Regions from separate parts of the Rhizobium sp. WW_1 genome, predicted to be linked through region 1. Evidence: riboswitches for the same ligand, from Rfam matches in the RefSeq annotation. Region 1 holds a riboswitch; each other region holds the start of a gene.

Evidence for each region. Region 1 has a riboswitch for thiamine pyrophosphate ahead of thiB (thiamine ABC transporter substrate binding subunit). Riboswitches for the same ligand answer to the same signal wherever they lie in the genome.
Region 2: linked by a shared signal. The riboswitch ahead of thiM (hydroxyethylthiazole kinase) and the one ahead of thiB (thiamine ABC transporter substrate binding subunit) in region 1 are both predicted to bind thiamine pyrophosphate.
Region 3: linked by a shared signal. The riboswitch ahead of thiC (phosphomethylpyrimidine synthase ThiC) and the one ahead of thiB (thiamine ABC transporter substrate binding subunit) in region 1 are both predicted to bind thiamine pyrophosphate.

Annotation. Positions count from the first base shown of each region.
Region 1 is NZ_RAIN01000013.1:67,186-73,289, reverse strand. Features, by position in the region: gene BJ928_RS28650 (ABC-F family ATP-binding cassette domain-containing protein) at 1-1,120, opposite strand, end outside; gene BJ928_RS28645 (thiamine diphosphokinase) at 1,123-1,776, opposite strand; gene BJ928_RS28640 (MarR family winged helix-turn-helix transcriptional regulator) at 1,849-2,376, opposite strand; gene BJ928_RS28635 (MDR family MFS transporter) at 2,544-4,079, shown strand; TPP riboswitch at 4,151-4,267, shown strand; gene thiB (thiamine ABC transporter substrate binding subunit) at 4,318-5,346, shown strand; gene thiP (thiamine/thiamine pyrophosphate ABC transporter permease ThiP) at 5,357-6,104, shown strand, end outside.
Region 2 is NZ_RAIN01000014.1:59,424-65,527, reverse strand. Features, by position in the region: gene BJ928_RS29320 (hypothetical protein) at 1-1,436, opposite strand, end outside; gene yghU (glutathione-dependent disulfide-bond oxidoreductase) at 1,653-2,528, opposite strand; gene BJ928_RS29310 (DUF1127 domain-containing protein) at 3,100-3,246, opposite strand; TPP riboswitch at 3,481-3,577, shown strand; gene thiM (hydroxyethylthiazole kinase) at 3,628-4,431, shown strand; gene thiE (thiamine phosphate synthase) at 4,428-5,063, shown strand; gene thiD (bifunctional hydroxymethylpyrimidine kinase/phosphomethylpyrimidine kinase) at 5,060-5,881, shown strand; gene BJ928_RS29290 (3-oxoacyl-ACP reductase) at 5,878-6,104, shown strand, end outside.
Region 3 is NZ_RAIN01000008.1:168,311-174,414, reverse strand. Features, by position in the region: gene BJ928_RS23835 (TetR family transcriptional regulator) at 1-87, shown strand, start outside; gene BJ928_RS23830 (porin) at 426-1,520, opposite strand; gene BJ928_RS23825 (hypothetical protein) at 2,132-2,875, shown strand; TPP riboswitch at 3,008-3,140, shown strand; gene thiC (phosphomethylpyrimidine synthase ThiC) at 3,232-5,058, shown strand; gene thiO (glycine oxidase ThiO) at 5,060-6,040, shown strand; gene thiS (sulfur carrier protein ThiS) at 6,031-6,104, shown strand, end outside.

The DNA.
Region 1 (6,104 bases):
TTTCGCCGCGGCCGTCGGTCAGATAGTTGGCGAGCGTATCTTCCGGATTGAGCTCCTCGCGTTTCTGGTCGAGGGTGGCGATTTCCAGATTGGTGCCGAGCTTTACCGTGCCGCTGTCTGGCTCGAGCTGGCCGGTCAGCATCTTCAGAAGCGTCGTCTTGCCGGCACCGTTCGGGCCGACGAGGCCGATGCAATCGCCGCGATGCACCCGCATAGAAAACGGCGCAACGATGGTGCGGTCATTGTAGGTCTTGGTGATCTTGTCGGCCTCGATCACCAGCTTGCCGCTTTCCTGCGCATCGGAGGCAGCCGCTTGCACAGTGCCCAAAGCACCCTTGTGGCCACGGTAACGCGAACGCATGTCCTGCAGCTCCCCGAGGCGGCGCATGTTGCGCTTGCGCCGCGCCGTCACGCCGTAGCGCAGCCAATGCTCTTCGCGTTCGATCTGCTTGCCGAGCTTGTGCTGCTCCAGCTCCTCGGCCTCCAGCACCTGGTCACGCCAGGCTTCGAAATGGGCAAATCCCCTGTCCAGCCGGCGCGAGGTGCCGCGATCGAGCCAGACGGTGGCGGTCGAAACCTTCTCCAGGAAACGCCGGTCGTGCGAAATCAGCACGAGCGCGCTGCGGCTCTTCTGCAGCTCGCCTTCCAGCCATTCGATAGTCGGTAGGTCGAGATGGTTCGTCGGCTCGTCGAGCAGCAGGATATCCGGCTCAGGCGCCATGACGCGCGCCAGAGCGGCGCGGCGTGCCTCACCGCCGGAGAGGTTTTTTGGGTCTTCCTCCCCGGTCAGGCCGAGATGAGACAGGAGATAGGTGACGCGATAGGGATCGTCACCGGGTCCGAGGCCGGATTCAGCATAAGCTGCCACCGTCTTGTAATCGGCGAAATCCGGCGCCTGCTCGAGATAGCGCACGGTCGATGACGGATGGCGGAATACCTCGCCCGACTGCGCCTCGACAAGACCGGCGGCGATCTTCAGGAGCGTCGACTTGCCGGAACCATTGCGGCCGACAAGGCAGATCTTGTCGCCCGGCTCCACCTGCAGGCCGGCACCGGCGAGCAATGGCGCGCCGCCAAAGCTCAGGAAGATGTCGTCAAGTTTCAGAATGCGAGGGGCCAAGATCAGACTCCGGAAAGGTCATAAGGGCGGGCAAGAACGATCGCCCTGCCGCTGCCGAGCGAAAAGCGCACGTCGCCTTCCGCTACGTTGGAAATGGTGCGCGATGCGCCGAAGGGCAAATGGAAATCGCGCAAGGGATAACGAGCATTCTCAATGAACAGGCCCGTCAGATCGCTGAACCCGAGGACGGAGAACAGTGAGCCCGCCGGCAGCGCCAGCGTGACATCGCCGGGTAGAAGCGGCACCGCTTCCTCGTCGCCTGAAGTCAGCAGCACATCGAGGCCCCTTTCGGCCAAATGCACGCCGTAGAGCAGATGCTGGATTGCATGATCGGACCGCTCGCCGCCCATGGCGCCGGCGAGTATCAACCTGACCGCGCCGCGATCGATCGCTTCCGAAACGGCAATCTCGCCGTCGGTGGCAGCCTTCGCAGCCGGATAGGGCTGCTTGGGCACATCGGGAAACGCAGCCTGCAAATCGGCTGGCGTGGAATCGAAATCGCCGACCCAAAGCTCAGGCTCCACCCCGAGCGCGACCGCATGGCGCATGCCGCCATCGGCCGCGATGAAGCGGCTGCCGGAAATGGCGGTGCGCAACCGCTTCGTCAGGCGAAGCTCGCCGCCGAGCAGGATGGTGAACGTGGTGGACTGGCTCATGAGGCAAGCCCATAGCGCAAAGTCATATCCCTAGGGAAGAGCGCCATGCGCAAGAACGGCCCTGCGGACCGCTCAGTCGTCCGTTTCCTTCAGCCGCGCCTGGAAAACCTGCTCGTAGCCGGTGACATAGCGGTCGAACAGCACGGAGAAGTCCGCAATCTCCTCCTGCGTCCAGTCGGCAAAGATGCTGCCGATGACCGCATATTTCTGCGCCTGGATCTCGGAGAGCAATCGCTGGCCAAGCGCGGTCAGCACGACGACGATGCGGCGGGCATCCGCCTGCGAAGCCTTGCGGCGCAGAACGCCGCGAGCCACCATGTCGGCAACGATGCGGCTTGCCCGCGACGGATCGATGCGCAGCATCTCGGCGATCGTTCCAACGGTGACTTCGCTCGCCGCCTCCGCCCGCCTGACCACATCGAGCACGTCGAGATGCGAAAGCTCGAGCCCCGGCGCGACGCTCTGGATGGCAAGCCTGCCGATCATGCGGCGGCCCGTCAGCAGGCGCATGCGCGCCATTGCCTGGCCGATGCGCAGCAGATTCTCGTCTTCAATCGGAGGCGAAGCTTCAACTTCACGTGTATTCGTCGCTGATGTCATCATTCCACCATATCAGAGGCAGAAAACAAAGAAAACATGCAAACAGCATTCACCTGTCGTTGACAATTATATGCTAATGGCACATATATCTCAAGTATGAAAACCGGGGCGCCCCGCGCATTCGATCGATCGCGCAGCGCTTCGGCCAAGCTCGGATTTCTAGCTCCATGGACATGCAGACAACGTTACCGCCGCTTGTGGCGGATCATAAGCGGCGGCTTATACTTTTCCTGTTTCTGATGACGGCCATGTTCATGGCAACCCTCGACAACCAGATCGTATCGACTGCACTTCCGACGATCGTCGGCGAATTCGGCCATCTGGAACGTTTCGGCTGGATCGGATCGGCCTATCTTCTTTCCCTCTCCGCCGTCATGCCCGTCTACGGCAAGCTCGGCGATCTCTTTGGCCGCAAATATGTGATGATGACGGCGATCGCGATCTTCACGATCGGCTCCGCCGTGTGCGGCCTTGCCGTGTCGATGAACACGCTGATTGCCGCCCGCGTGCTCCAGGGCCTCGGCGGTGGCGGCATCATGGTCTCGATCTTCGCCGTCAACGCCGACCTTTTCGAGCCGCGCGAGCGCGCGCGCTACCAGAGCTATTCGAGCCTCGTGCTGATGGCGTCGGGCGCCATCGGCCCGGTTCTCGGCGGCACGATGAGCGATCTTTTCGGCTGGCGCTCGATCTTCCTCGTCAACGTGCCGATCGGCTTTGTCGTGCTCGCCGGCCTCGCCTTCATGCTTCCCTATCGCAAGCCGGCCCGGCGGCCGAAGATCGATTATGCCGGAGCCATAGTCCTTGCGCTGACGACGACGAGCATCGTGCTTGCCGCCGACGGCAGCGAATTGTTCGGCTCGCTGTTGTCACCACAATGCCTTGGGATCATCGCCTTTGGCGTCGTCTGCGCCATCGCCTGGGTCTTTATCGAGCGCCGCGCCCCCGAACCCATCGTGCCAATGACGCTGTTCCGCAATCCGACTTTCGGCCTGCTGCTGATCATCTCGATCACCAGTGGCGCCGTCGCCATCGGCATGGTCAACTACTTCGCGCTGTTCTTGCAGACGACAACGGGTCTTTCGCCCTCGATGACCGGGCTGCTGTTCATTCTGTTGACCGGCGGCCTCGTCTGCGGCTCGCTCTCCGCCGGCCGGTTGATTGCCGCCAGAGGACGCTACAAGCCCTTCGCCATCGCCAGCGCCGCCTGCAGCACCATCGCCTTTGCATCGCTCGCCTTCGTCCATGCCGGCACGCCCATCGCTGTCATCGGCGTTCTCATGCTGCTGCATGGTATTGGCATCGGTCTTGCGCAGCAGGTGCCCGTCATCGGCGTGCAGAATGCGGCCGCAGCCCGTGACGTCGGAGCCGCGACAGGTGCCGTCACGCTGTCACGCATGGGCGGCGCTTCTATCGCCATCTCCATCTATGGCGCCATCATCGCCGCCAAGCTCGGCAATATCGGCCTCTCTATTCCCGGTGTCGCGGATATAGAGCAGCTGACGCCGAAAATGATGGCGACCTTGCCGGAAGCAACCCGCGAAGCCGTCGCCAACGCCTATGCGAGCGCCTTCAGCCCGCTGTTCATGACGGCCGCCAGCTTCTGTCTGCTTGGCCTTCTGGCTGCGCTGACGCTGAAGAACGTGCAGTTGCCGAGTGCCGCGAAGAAACTGGACAGCGTCGCCGCTGCCCACGCCGCCGAGTAACGTCCTCCATCCTGCAATCGACAAGGGAATCATTTCCCTTGTCATCCCTCCGTCACAAGGCTAAATCTGCCGTCGCTCTAACGGGGTGCCTTATGTCCTATCGGATATCTGGCTGAGAGGCTTTCACCGGCCAACCCGCGGAACCTGATCCGGCTAACACCGGCGGAGGGATTAGACGCGTGACGAAATCATAGCGCCCTTTTCCCCTTCAAGACGAAACCAAAGAGGAGGCGCTGCCATGCCCGACCGTTCGCTATTGTCATTCTTCGCCGGCCTGGCTCTTGCCGCCGGAACGAGCTTTCTCGCCGCACAGCCTGCCGCGGCGGCCGACAAGACACTCACCATCTACACCTATGAAAGCTTCACCGCCGATTGGGGTCCGGGCGCCAAGGTCAAGGCCGCCTTCGAAAAGACCTGCGGCTGCACGGTCAATTACGTCGCCGTCACCGATGGCGTGGCGCTTCTCTCCCGCCTGAAGCTCGAAGGTGCCGGCACCAAGGCCGACGTCGTTCTTGGCCTCGACACCAATCTCGTCGACGAAGCCAAGGATACCGGCCTGTTCGATGTGAGCGGCGTCGACACATCGGCCCTCAAGGTTCCCGGCGATTTCAAGGACGATGTCTTCGTGCCTTACGACTACGGCCATTTCGCCGTGATCTACGACAGCCAGACGATCAAGAACCCGCCGAAGAGCATGAAGGATCTCGTCGAGGGCGACCCCTCGCAAAAGATCGTCATCGAGGACCCACGCACCTCGACACCGGGCCTCGGCCTGCTGCTCTGGGTCAAGTCGATCTATGGCGACAAGGCGGCCGACGCCTGGACAAAGCTCAAGGGCCGCATCCTGACGGTAACACCCGGCTGGTCGGAAGCCTATGACCTCTTCACCAAGGGCGAAGCGCCGATGGTGCTTTCCTACACGACCTCACCGGCCTATCACATGATCGAGGACAAGACCGATCGCTATCAGGCGGCCGCCTTCTCGGAAGGGCACTATATCCAGATCGAGGTCGCCGGCCTCACCAAATCCTCCCCGAACAAGGAGCTTGCCCGCGACTTCCTGAAGTTCATGATCTCCCCCGGCTTCCAGGACATCATCCCGACAAGCAACTGGATGATGCCGGTCTCGGCCACGTCGGAGCCGCTGCCGGATGCCTTCAGCAAGCTCGTGGTGCCGTCGAAGACCTTCCTGATGAGCCCCGCCGACGTCGACAAGAACCGCAAGGCCTGGATCGACGAATGGCTGACCGCCACCAGCGGCAATTGACATCCTGACCATGCTCACGATGCCCGAAAGACGACGCGCCATTTCCGGCGGAGCGCTCAGCCTCGCCGGCATCATGCTCTTCGTCGGGATCGCCGTCGTGATCCTGCTTGCCGCCGGTATCGAATCCGGCGGCGACAACCCGCTGACGGACCCGTACCTGCTGCGCGTCCTGCGCTTCACGCTGCTGCAGGCGGTGCTCTCGACGCTGCTCTCCGTCATGCTCGCCATACCGGTTGCCCGCGCTCTCGCGCGCCAGCCGCGCTTTCCCGGCCGGCTATGGCTGATCCGGCTGATGGCCGTCCCGATGGGCCTGCCCGTGCTGATCGGCGCTCTTGGCCTGCTCGGCATATGGGGCCGGCAAGGGCTGCTCAATCAGGCACTTGCCGCCCTCGGCCTGTCGCAGCCCGTCAGCATCTACGGGCTAGCCGGCATCCTTCTGGCACACGTCTTCTTCAACATGCCGCTCGCCTGCCGACTGATGCTGGCCGGGCTGGAGCGCGTGCCGGCGGAATATTGGCTCGTTGCCGGCGGCCTTGGTATGCGCCCGATATCGGTGTTCCGCTTCATCGAATGGCCTATCCTGCGCGGCCTCATCCCCGGCATTGCCGGCCTGATCTTCATGCTCTGCGCTACCAGTTTCACGCTGGTGCTGATCCTCGGCGGCGGCCCGGCTGCGACGACGCTGGAGGTGGCGATCTATCAGGCGCTCCGCTTCGATTTCGATCCTGGCCGTGCCGTGATGCTGTCGCTCCTGCAGA
Region 2 (6,104 bases), on a different contig from region 1:
GGTACTTCGCCAAAATCGGCGCAGCGAACCGGTTGTCCGAGCCGCACCGATGCAATTTCGTCTACCTCGACGGCCAGATCCTTGTAGACGGCCGCCATTTCGGGGGCCGTCAGCATCACACCATCTGCGCAATTGCGCAGGTAGAACGAGAATACGGTGGGAATTTCATCCCAACGGAGGTCGGATGACACGCCCCATAGCTCACTCCGGTCCAAACGCCGGCTCTGCAGCGGTTCGAAGGCCGGATCGATCGCAAGGCGATGAGAAACAGCCTCTGCGAAAGCGGACAAAACCGCTGTCACCCGGTCTTCCGGAACGCCGACGAAACGTTCGAGCTCGAACAACGCAGCTTTCCAGCGCAGCAGCAGGCCGAGATTGGCCCGCCCCGGCAAGGCGTCACGAGCGATCCAGCCTTCCGGCCATTCCGCCTTCCCGCAATAATCCGCCAAGGCAGCGGGTAGCATAAGAGACCTGAAGCGCTCCGAGATTTGCGGCGGGCAGAGAAGCGCGCCGCTGAAAATTGGCCCGGCCAGGAATTTCGAACCCGTGACTGCGACCATGAAACCACGCGAGAGATAGGCGCGGATCGTTGCCGCCGACAGGCGAAACTGGCAGGCATCGATCATGATATCCAACATCGTGCCGAAGCGCTCTTTCAGACGCATGACCGCACCGAGGCTCGGCGCCAGCAGGCTGGTCTTCGACACGTCCGTCACCACGAGCAGGCATCTGAGGCCAGCTGCACGAGCGAGCTCGATGAGGCCACGCAGCTCGTCCTCGACCTCACTGTCAGGACGGAGGGAGCCGTCCTTGTTGCGGACGGCAATGGTGGCATTGCGCGTCGCATCTCCCTGCCGCAGCTCCTCGCCCTTGCCGACGGTCTGTTCGCTGCTGACGCGGCTCATGAAATGTCGCCCGGATGCCGCCATCATGACGCCGCTGCCCGTCTCGTTGCCCATCAGCGTGATGGTCATCAAGGACCGCTCGTCCTCGCCCGCCAACAGTGCGGCCGAAAAGAGATGGATGTCGGTACCCGATGTCGCCAGGATCGTGTCGATCCGGGGCTCCGCCGTCTGACTCAGGCCAAGCAGACGCAACAGGTCGTCACGCACCTGTCCGATTTCGCGATCGTAGATGGCCGCCGGTGAGCCTGCTTCCATCTCTCGCGCCAACTCCGCGTAATAGGATTCGACGGCCGCAAAGGCGGCGGCAGAGATGGTGGATGCCGTTGAAGAGCCGAAAGCCAGATCGCCCGGCCGGGGCGCCGGCCCATAGCCATACATGTTCAATCCGCTGACCGGGTCGCAATCCAATCGCTCGTCGCCGCCGGATACGAGGTGCTTGAGGAGTGCATCTCTTTGCCCACTTCCTCGCTGCGATAGTGCGCCCGCGCTCATGTTCTCGTCCAAGGCACGATCATCAGCAATTTGCCGCATGGGGAAGCATTCCTCTTTCGCCGAAGTCGAAACGCCTCGCAGGATCGCGGCGCGTTTCGTGCCGAGCGGGGGAACCTCGGCAGCCGAACATTACGCCTAGCAAGATGGAGCGAGGCTGACTTGCCGGGGCCAGCAACGCCCGGTGGCAGAGGCAACAAAAAACCCGCGACCTTTGGGATCGCGGGCTTCATTTATTCAGAAAGGAATCTCCGGATATCAGCCGGCAGCTTCCAGTTTGTCCTGGGTCTTCGTGTCGAAGTCGCTGGCATCATGGCGCTCGCGCAACTGTTCGGAGGGATCGCCCGACATGCGGTTGACCATGCGGCCACGCTTGACGGCTGGGCGGGCATAGACCTGCTCGGCCCAGCGTTGCACGTTCTTGTAATCCTGCACCTGCAGGAATTCGGCCGCACCATACTGCCAACCCTTGGCCAAACCGCCGTACCAGGGCCAGATGGCGATATCGGCGATGGTGTAGTCGCTGCCGGCGATATATTCGCTCTCGGCAAGGCGCCGATCGAGCACGTCGAGCTGACGCTTAACTTCCATGGCGAAACGGTCGATCGCATATTCGATCTTCGTCGGTGCATAGGCATAGAAATGACCGAAGCCGCCGCCGAGATAAGGAGCACTGCCCATCTGCCAGAACAGCCAGGAGATGCATTCGGCGCGAGCCGGCTGCTCAGTCGGCAGGAAGGCTCCGAATTTTTCGGCGAGATACATCAAAATCGAGGCCGATTCGAAGACGCGCACAGGCTTCGGACCACTGCGATCCAGCAAGGCGGGGATCTTCGAATTCGGATTGACGTCGACGAAGCCGCTGCCGAACTGGTCGCCATCGCCGATCTTGATCAGCCATGCATCATATTCGGCGCCGCTGTGACCGAGCGCCAGCAGCTCTTCGAGCATGATGGTGACTTTCACGCCGTTCGGCGTTCCCAGCGAATAGAGCTGAAGGGGATGGCGGCCGACCGGCAGTTCCTTGTCATGGGTAGGCCCCGCGATCGGGCGGTTGATGTTGGCGAACTGGCCACCATTGGCCTTGTTCCAGGTCCAGATTTTCGGCGGCGTATACTCGGCAGAACCGGTCATGGGCATCCTCCTTTTTCGGGAATCAAATTGGGGGCGAACTTCGATGTAGCGCGCTACATAGGTGGCACATAGTGGCCGCCGTTCATTTTTGCGAGAGGAGATTGCCCACTCTTCAATGCGCTGGCGCAGTTTGGCGCTGCTGCCATGGGCTTCTACGGATCTCTTTGCGCCATAGCTACGTGAGATCCCCGCTAATGGGATAGTTCGACAAATAAAAAGCCTGCCGCGGGAGGAGGTGCGGCAGGCTTTTATGAGAACCGAATAGCGGATGGGAGGAGGAGTTCCGCTATTCCTGCAATCGCCCTTGGGAGGAGGATAAGGACGATTGCCAAGCGAAGGGATGCGGGAGGAGATGCATCGCTTCGATGGAGACAACATACCAATCTTTTGCTCAGTTCATAGGCATTTCTTTGCAAGGCAGTTATGCGTTATGCGAAAACCGGAGGGCTGGGTCAGTGCAATCCTCGGAATGCATGGCCGAACCCATCAGCCATATCGACAAAGCAAAAGCGCCTGCTCGGGACGAACAGGCGCTGGCATAATGCAGCTTTATAAGGAGCCGGTGCGGCCGTTAGCGAGCGATCGCTGCGCGGGCAACATTGCGGATTTCGCCGCGATCGATACCCAGGTCGTGCAGTTCGCGCGTGGACATACGGCCCAGTTCGGCGACCGTCTGACGATACTTGCGCCAGTTATTGAAAGAGCGTGCTACGTTCATGATGATCCCCTTTCCTTGGGTTTTCGAAGCTGAGCTGCCGTGCTTGGCGCTCCCGTCGCTTCGATGAGAAACATATAGTTGAAACCCGCAGCCTTTTGCAGAGCTAAGGGATCACTGCACCCATGCAATCACTGCATGGGTCGCTCGAAAGGCGGGCAAGCCTCGGTTCAGCCATCGTAATGGCCTTTGTGATTTGCTGATGACAGCGCCGCCTTTGTCTGCGAAAAGAAGACAGATGAGAGACAGGGGCGTCCGCCAACCGGCGGGCTGAGAAGCACCCTTCGAACCTGAACCAGATCATGCTGGCGGAGGGAGTCGCTCGGGACCTCGTGAAGCACAGCTCGTCGTCCCTACGCGTCTCGCCCGCCTGAAAGGGGCGATATGCAAGACCAGACCACAGCAGGCAATCTGCTTCGCATCATGCGGGCCAACCCTCCGCTGGTGCAATGCATCACCAATTTCGTCGCCATGAACATCGCAGCCAACGTGATGCTCGCAGCCGGCGCCTCGCCGGCAATGGTGCATGCCGAGGAGGAAGCCGGCGAGTTTGCCGCCATATCGGGCGCGCTGACGATCAATATCGGCACGCTCTCGTCCGGCTGGCTTTCGGGCATGCTGACGGCGTCGAGCTCCGCAAGCGCGACAGGCAAGCCGTGGGTGCTGGATCCCGTCGCGCACTACGCGACCGCGTTTCGCCGCCGGGCCGTCGCCCAATTGCTCGAGCTAAAGCCGGCGATCATTCGCGGCAACGCGTCTGAAATCATCGCGCTTGCCGGCGGCGCCAGCCGCGGCCAAGGCGTCGACAGCCGCGACGCAGTCGAGCAGGCGGAAGATTCGGCCCGATTGCTGGCCGAAAAGCATGGTTGCGTGGTCGCGGTAACGGGCGTGACAGATTTCGTGACGGATGGGCAAAAGGCAAAGCGCATTGCCGGTGGCTCGCCCCTCATGCCGCAGGTAACGGCACTCGGCTGCTCGCTGACCTGCCTTGTCGGCGCATTCGCCGCAGCAGCGCCAGGCAATCCGTTCGACGCCACTGTAACGGCTCTTGCGGTCTTTGCCGCCGCTGGCGAACAGGCGGGAGCCGTAGCAGAGGGACCCGGCTCGTTCTCGTGGCGCTTTCTCGATGCCCTCGCCAGCCTTACCCCGGAAGCGCTGGATCGCGCAGCAAGGATATCAGCCGCATGAAAGACTTCGATCTCTCCCTCTATCTCGTTCTCGATCCGGTGCTGTGCCGTGACCTCGGCATGGTGGAGACAACGCGTGCGGCCGTCGCTGGCGGCGCTACCATCATCCAGCTTCGCGATAAGGACGCTTCGACCACAGCAATGGTCGAGACTGGCCGCGCCCTCAAGCAGATCCTGCATGGCACGAATGTCCGACTGATCGTCAACGACAATGTCGAGGCAGCCATCGCCATCGGCGCCGACGGCCTGCACATCGGGCAGGAGGACATGAATGCCGCCGATGCCCGCCGCATGATCGGCCCGGACATGATCCTCGGCCTTTCGGTGGAGACGAAAGCCCTGGCTTCCGCCATCGATGCCGATATCGTCGACTATGCCGGGATCGGTCCGGTCTTTGCCACGCCCACCAAGCCCGACCACAAGCAACCGATCGGCTTCGAAGGCCTTGCCCGCATCATCAAGCTCTGCCCGGTTCCGGCGGTCGCGATCGGTGGCCTGAAACCGGAACATGCCGCCGATGCTCTGTCTGCCGGCGCCGACGGTCTCGCGGTCGTCTCGGCCATATGCGGCCAACCGAACCCGGAAGCGGCAACGGCCCTCATCGCAAAGGCCATCAAGGAGGCGCGTCAATGATCCGCAACGTCCTGTCCATCGCCGGCTCCGATCCCTCTGGCGGCGCCGGTATTCAGGCCGATCTGAAGACTTTCTCCGCCCGCGGCGTTTATGGCATGGCGGCTCTGACCGCGTTGACGGCCCAGAACACGCAAGGCGTCTCCGGTGTTCATCCGGTGCCTCCTCAATTCGTCACGGACCAGATCCGGGCGATCTTTGCCGATATTCGCGTCGATGCCGTCAAGATCGGCATGATCGCAAATGCGGCGATCGCCGACGCGGTTGCAGACATTCTGGAGCAACATCGCGACGTGCCCGTCGTGCTCGATCCCGTGATGATCGCCAAGGGTGGCGCCGCGCTCCTCGCCGCCGATGCCGTGGACGTGCTGACCACGCGATTGCTGCCCCTCGCAACCGTCGTAACGCCAAACCTGCCCGAAGCAGCCGCGCTGCTGCACGAGGCGGAGGCGACGAGCCGCGAGGACATGGCGCGCCAGGCGTTAGCGCTCGCAACGCTCGGCCCCTCCGCCGTTCTGGTTAAGGGCGGTCATCTCGAAGGTGATGAAAGTCCGGATGTGCTGGCAAGCGCTGGAAGGTTGACCTGGTTCGAAGCCGAACGGCTGCCGACGAAGAATACGCATGGAACGGGCTGCACGCTTTCCAGCGCCATAGCAGCTGAGATCGCCAAGGGTTTGCCACTTCCCGAAGCCGTCGCCGTCGGCAAGGCTTATCTCGCCGCCGCGGTTGCCGCCGCGCAGCAACTTTCCGTCGGGAGCGGCCACGGGCCCGTGCAGCATTTCCATGCGCTATGGACAGACAGAAAAGGAGTAGAGAAATGAGCCTGCCACTCAAGGATCAGATCGTCATCGTTTCCGGCGCCGGGCGTGGTCTCGGCGCCACCATCGCCACGGCGTTCGCCCGGGAGGGCGCGAAGGTGGCGATCAATTATCGCGCCAGCCGCGAGCGGGCGGAGGCACTCGCGGCCCTGCTTGGCGATCGCGCCAAAGCCTTTCGGGCCGATATTCGCAAACTCGAAGATACAAAGCGGCTTGTCGCCGAGGT
Region 3 (6,104 bases), on a different contig from region 1:
CCTTGCGGGCAGATGTTCATAAAGATGGTGCTGAAGACGTGGTTCCCGCTGGCGCAGACGCAGGAACTGGCACTCACGGCGATCTGAGGCAACTTCACAAAGACAGGAAGCAGCCTCGTATTGAGGATTATGAAAAAACAAAGAGATAGAGTATTTCTCTAGCTCGTTCTGGAAGCGAGAAATCTCTAACGCCGTGGAAAAAGCGCATGGCGATTTTCTCGTCGAAACGACGCCCAAGCATTGGATGAGGCTCCAAGAGCCTGCGACGAACCGAAGCGTCGCTAAAAGATCCTGGAAACAAAAAAGGACTCGGAGGGAAAGCCGAGTCCTTTATTTTGATCGGAGGTCAACCGATCGATGAAAGAAGCCCGGCGGATTGGAACGCCAGGCTTCTCATACCCGGCACGAAGCCGGGTAATTCCTTATTAGAAGCTACGCTCGAAGCGCATGATACCAGCCCACTGATCCTGGTTCACAGAATCGAAGTTGGTGTAGGATACTTCCGGACGAAGCGTCAGGTTCTTGACCGGATTCCAGGTGAGGTTCGTGGTCGCTGCGAAGATCTTCGAGTCGGTGTAGGCAAGCTGGATGTTCCACTTCAGCTTGTCGTTGATCGGCACGCTACCGCCGCCCCAGACAGCCCAGTCACCCCAGCCGCACTTCGACGGATCATTAACGGGGCAAGCCGAACGATCGAGGTTGGTACCGGCGTACTTGTTGAGCTTGTCGCCGTCGGTGTTGTAGCCGCCCATCAAGAAGGCCGAGAACACACCGAAGTCAGCGTCTACACGAACTTTAACAGCACCTTCTTCAACGATCGAGTCGTAACCGCCGACGACCTTGACGCCCCATGCGCCAGACTTGAAGCCGAGACCGGCGACAACGTCAGGAGCGTAATGGTTGGTTTTGTCGTCCGTCCACCAGCTCGCACCGTAGGAAGACGAATCCGAACCACTGGAGTTCGAATCTTCGAGCGAGATCACAGCCGTAAAGCCGTTGCCTGCGTCGTAGTTGTAGGTCAACTGGTTCAGTTCGTACGGGCCGTCATAGATCACGTCGTCGTTGATGACATCGCCAGCGTAACCGACATACAGGTTGTACTGCGAGTCGAGCTTACCAACCGTGAATCCGCCGAGGCTGATGTTGGCGAACAGGAGCTTCGTGGAGGTGGAGCCGCCGTCGTTCCAGTCCCAACGCAGAACCATGTTGGTCTTCAGCGGACCGTATTCGGTGTCGGTTGCGGTGTCGACGTTCAGCTCAGCACGGGTGTGCCACAGGGTGCCAACCTTGCTGTTCGGATTGTAGGCATCGTACCATTCGCCTTCAGAACGGACACGGCCGCCGATCTTGAGGCAGGTTTCGGTACCCGGAATGAAGAAGTAACCAGCACCGTATGCGTCGCAAATGCGAACGTATTCCAGCGGCTCGGGCTCAGCAGCAACGATGGCGTCGGCCGCATGAGCGCCGGATACTGCTGCCAGCGCAGCAGCGGAGCCGAGAAGAAGGCTCTTGATGTTCATTATTAAACTCCTGGTTGTAATATGCATTTCAAATTTACCGCGAGCGCAAAACTGGAATACTACCTTAGAGATCGCTTCGGTCTAAACGCGACCGGGTAGCCCGGCAAATACGCACCTAATGTTGGCCTGAGTCCCCTCGAACCTCCACGATTGACCCCGCGGCAAAGGCCTTGAAATGCCTCTACCGATCCGGCCGAATACTCGACCGTAAGACAACTTATGTCCTGTATTTGGTTTACAAACAGCCCGTATGTTTGTCAATTATATGAAACATGCTTGCGCGTTAGTCTTGGCCGATGTTGCCTAAATGCAACTGACGACAGCGGGGCACCGCATGCCTGCGGAGGCGACCGCCAGAAGACTTCAATTCACGCAAATACCGGCAAATCGGTACCCACACCTGCCTCCAAGGCGGCGCGACATCCGCAATCACCGGCAACAGGACGACCTGGCCCGAATGTAACGACGCTGTCCAGGCCGGCATGATGAAGCGCTCGAGAGGCTATCCGGCAGCAACGCTCAGAAACAAAATTCAATAAATCGGTACACACAGAAATATTGAATCTCCCTAGATTCCCGCGAGTCGCGCCATCTAAGAGGAAAAATCGCGAATGAGTGAGAACCGGTCGATCTTCATCGCGACCCCCTGCTTCGGCGGCCTTGTCACCAAGGACTACATGCAGTCCATTTTCTCGTTAATGCAGACCGGCGCGCAGGTCGGCATACAACTGACGCTTGCTCTGCTCGGCAACGACGCTCTGATTACCCGCAGCCGCAACACGCTCGTCTCCTCCTTTCTGAACGATACGGCGGCGACTCACATGCTCTTCATCGACGCCGACATCAGCTTCGAGCCGGATCAGGTCATACGGCTGCTCGCGGCGGACAAGGATGTGGTCGCCGCCATGTATCCGATCAAGGACTATGATTGGGACACGGCTGCCCGCGTCAATTCGCGAGACGGCGAAACGCTTTCAGCTGCCGCGCTTCACTATGTCGGCACCCCGCTTGTCGGTCAGGTCGCGGAACGTGAGGGCGATTTCGTCAGCGCCGTCTATGCAGGCACAGGCATGCTTCTGATCAAGCGCAACGTCATCGAAAGAATGATCGCCGCCTATCCGGAGCTGCGCTACAGCGCAATCCACGCCTATCCCAGCACGAAGCGCTCGCCAAGCACCCAATACGCCCTGTTCGAATGCATGGTCGAGGAGGGAACGGGTATCTATCTCAGCGAGGATTTCGCCTTTTGCCACCGCTGGCGGGCACTCGGCGGCAAGATCTGGCTCGACACCGCCAGCAAGCTTTCCCATACCGGTCCTCATCGTTTCGTCGGCAACACCGCCCCGCGTTACTGAGGCGGCTAAATACAAAATATCCGCTCCGGCGCGATGGAGACTGCACCTTCCGGGATGAGGCGATCGCCACTCCCGCAATAAGCGGTCATCACGACGGGGTTGACAGAGGACGAGGCTAGGGCATAGCCTTTTCACATTCACCAGGGGGGTCCCGGCAAGGGGCTGAGATACTGCTGAACAATACGGCTTTGCCGATTGTGGGCGCAGTGACCCGTTGAACCTGATCCAGTTCATACTGGCGTAGGGACGGTGCAAGCGCTCGATGGCTTTGGATTCCCGCGTGGGTTCCGTGCCGGCGTCTTTCCATCATTCCGGCTGATGACTGGGTCTCCAACCGCAACTTGGAGCCTCAAACCATGAACATTGCCGCAAAGAACCTCACCCCGACCGTTACCACCGGCCCGCTGCCGGCCTCGCGGAAGATCTATATTCCCGGAGAAATCCACGCCGACATCCGGGTGCCGATGCGCGAAATCAGCGTGCATCCGACATCGGGCGAACCGCCGGTCGTCGTGTATGATTCCTCCGGTCCCTACACGATCGAAGGAGCCGATATCCGCATCGAACAGGGCCTGTCGCAGTTGCGCCGCGACTGGGTGCTCGCCCGCGGCGATGTCGAGGCCTATGAAGGCCGCGATGTGCGCCCCGAGGACAACGGCTTCGTCAGCGGCGATCGGCTGACGCCGGAATTTCCCGCCAAGCGCCAGCCGCTGCGGGCCAAGGACGGCAAGGCTGTTACCCAGCTCGCCTATGCGCGCGCCGGCATCATCACGCCGGAAATGGAGTTCATCGCCATCCGCGAAAACCTTGGCCGCAAGGCGAAAGCCGAAGCGCTTCTTCGCGACGGCGAGAGCTTCGGCGCCCATATTCCCGATCACGTCACCCCGGAATTCGTCCGTCAGGAGGTTGCCGCCGGTCGCGCCATCATTCCGGCCAACATCAACCACTCCGAAAGCGAGCCGATGATCATCGGCCGGAATTTCCTGGTGAAGATCAACGCCAATATCGGCAATTCCGCCGTCACCTCCTCGATGGCGGAAGAAGTCGAGAAGATGGTCTGGGCGGCACGCTGGGGTGCCGACACCGTCATGGATCTCTCGACCGGCCGCAACATCCATAACATCCGCGAATGGATCATCCGCAATTCACCGCTGCCGATCGGCACCGTGCCGCTCTATCAGGCGCTGGAAAAGGTCGGCGGCATTGCGGAAGAACTGACCTGGGAAATCTATCGCGACACGCTGATCGAGCAGGCAGAACAGGGCGTCGACTATTTCACCATCCATGCCGGCGTGCGGCTGCATTACATCCCTCTAACAGTCAATCGCGTCACCGGCATCGTCTCGCGCGGCGGCTCGATCATGGCCAAGTGGTGTCTTCATCACCATCGCGAGAGCTTCCTTTACGAGCATTTCGAGGAAATCTGCGACATCTGCCGCGCCTATGACGTTTCCTTCTCGCTCGGCGATGGCCTGCGTCCCGGCTCGATTGCCGACGCCAACGACGCCGCGCAATTTGCCGAACTCGAAACGCTCGGCGAACTGACGAAGATCGCTTGGGCGAAAGATTGCCAGGTGATGATCGAAGGTCCCGGCCATGTGCCGATGCACAAGATCAAGGAAAATATGGACAAGCAGCTCGCCGTCTGCGGTGAGGCGCCCTTCTACACGCTCGGACCGCTGACGACCGATATCGCGCCGGGCTACGACCACATCACCTCGGGTATCGGCGCTGCGATGATCGGCTGGTTCGGCACGGCGATGCTCTGCTATGTCACCCCGAAGGAGCATCTCGGCCTGCCCGACCGCAACGACGTCAAGACCGGCGTCATCACCTACAAGATCGCAGCGCACGCCGCAGATCTTGCCAAGGGTCATCCAGCCGCCCAGGTGCGCGACGATGCCCTGTCGCGCGCGCGCTTCGAGTTCCGCTGGGAAGACCAGTTCAACCTCTCGCTCGACCCCGACACCGCCCGCAGCTTCCACGACGAAACCCTGCCGAAGGAAGCGCATAAGGTGGCGCATTTCTGCTCGATGTGCGGCCCGAAATTCTGCTCCATGCGGATTTCGCACGACATCCGCGCCGAGGCACAGAAGGAAGGACTGGAAGCCATGGCGGCGAAGTATCGTGAGGGCGGCGACCTCTATATGCCGATCGATACCGCCACGCATCCGGCCGAGTGACATGCGGGTCCTCGTCAAAGGGGCCGGCGTTGCCGGCCTCACGGTCGCACACGAACTGGTCCGCCGCAGGGCAGAAGTCACGGTCTCGGATCGGAACCTGGATTTCCGTCATGCAGCCTCCTGGCTTGCCGGCGGCATGCTGGCGCCATGGTGCGAACGGGAAAGTGCGGAGGCGGCAGTGCTGGAGCGCGGCCGCGATTCCGCCGATCGGTGGGACGCGATCCTGCCCGGCAAGGTCGTCCGCAACGGAACGCTTGTCGTCGCGGCAAGCCGCGACCAGAACGAGCTGAAGCGATTCGCCGGCCGCACAGCAGGCTATCGCTGGCTGGACGAACAGGACATCGCCATCCTTGAGCCTTTGCTTGCCGGCCGTTACCGGCATGGCCTGTTCTTCCCGCAGGAGGCGCATCTCGATCCTCGGGAGGTCATGCAATCCTTGAAAGACGGCCTTTTGGCCAAGGGCGTCACCTTTGTCGGCCAGGTCGCGGAGGACGACGGGTTCTCCGAGATTGTCGACTGCACCGGGGCTGCCCGCATCGGCGAAAGCCCGGCGTTGCGGGGCGTGCGAGGCGAAATGCTCTATCTGCAGACGCATGAGGTCACGCTTTCACGTCCCGTCCGGCTGCTGCATCCGCGCGTTCCGATCTACATCGTACCGCGCGACAAGGGCCTGTTCATGGTCGGCGCGACAATGATCGAAACCGACTTCAAGGGGCCAATCGCCGCCCGCTCGTTGATGGAACTGCTGAACGCGGCCTATACCGTGCATCCAGCCTTTGCCGATGCCACGGTGGTCGAAACCGGCGCCGGTATCCGCCCTGCCTTTCCAGACAACCTTCCGCGCGTAACGCGAGAGGGCAAGACCACATCTATCAACGGCCTCTTTCGCCACGGCTTCCTCTTAGCCCCCGCAATGGCGGCCGAGGCCGCCGATCTCATTTTTTCCGGACAGGATAGCGATAGGAGCCGCCAATGCGCCTGATCATCAATGGCGAAACGCAGATCGTCGCCGCCACCACGCTTTCTCAGCTTCTCACCGCGCTCGA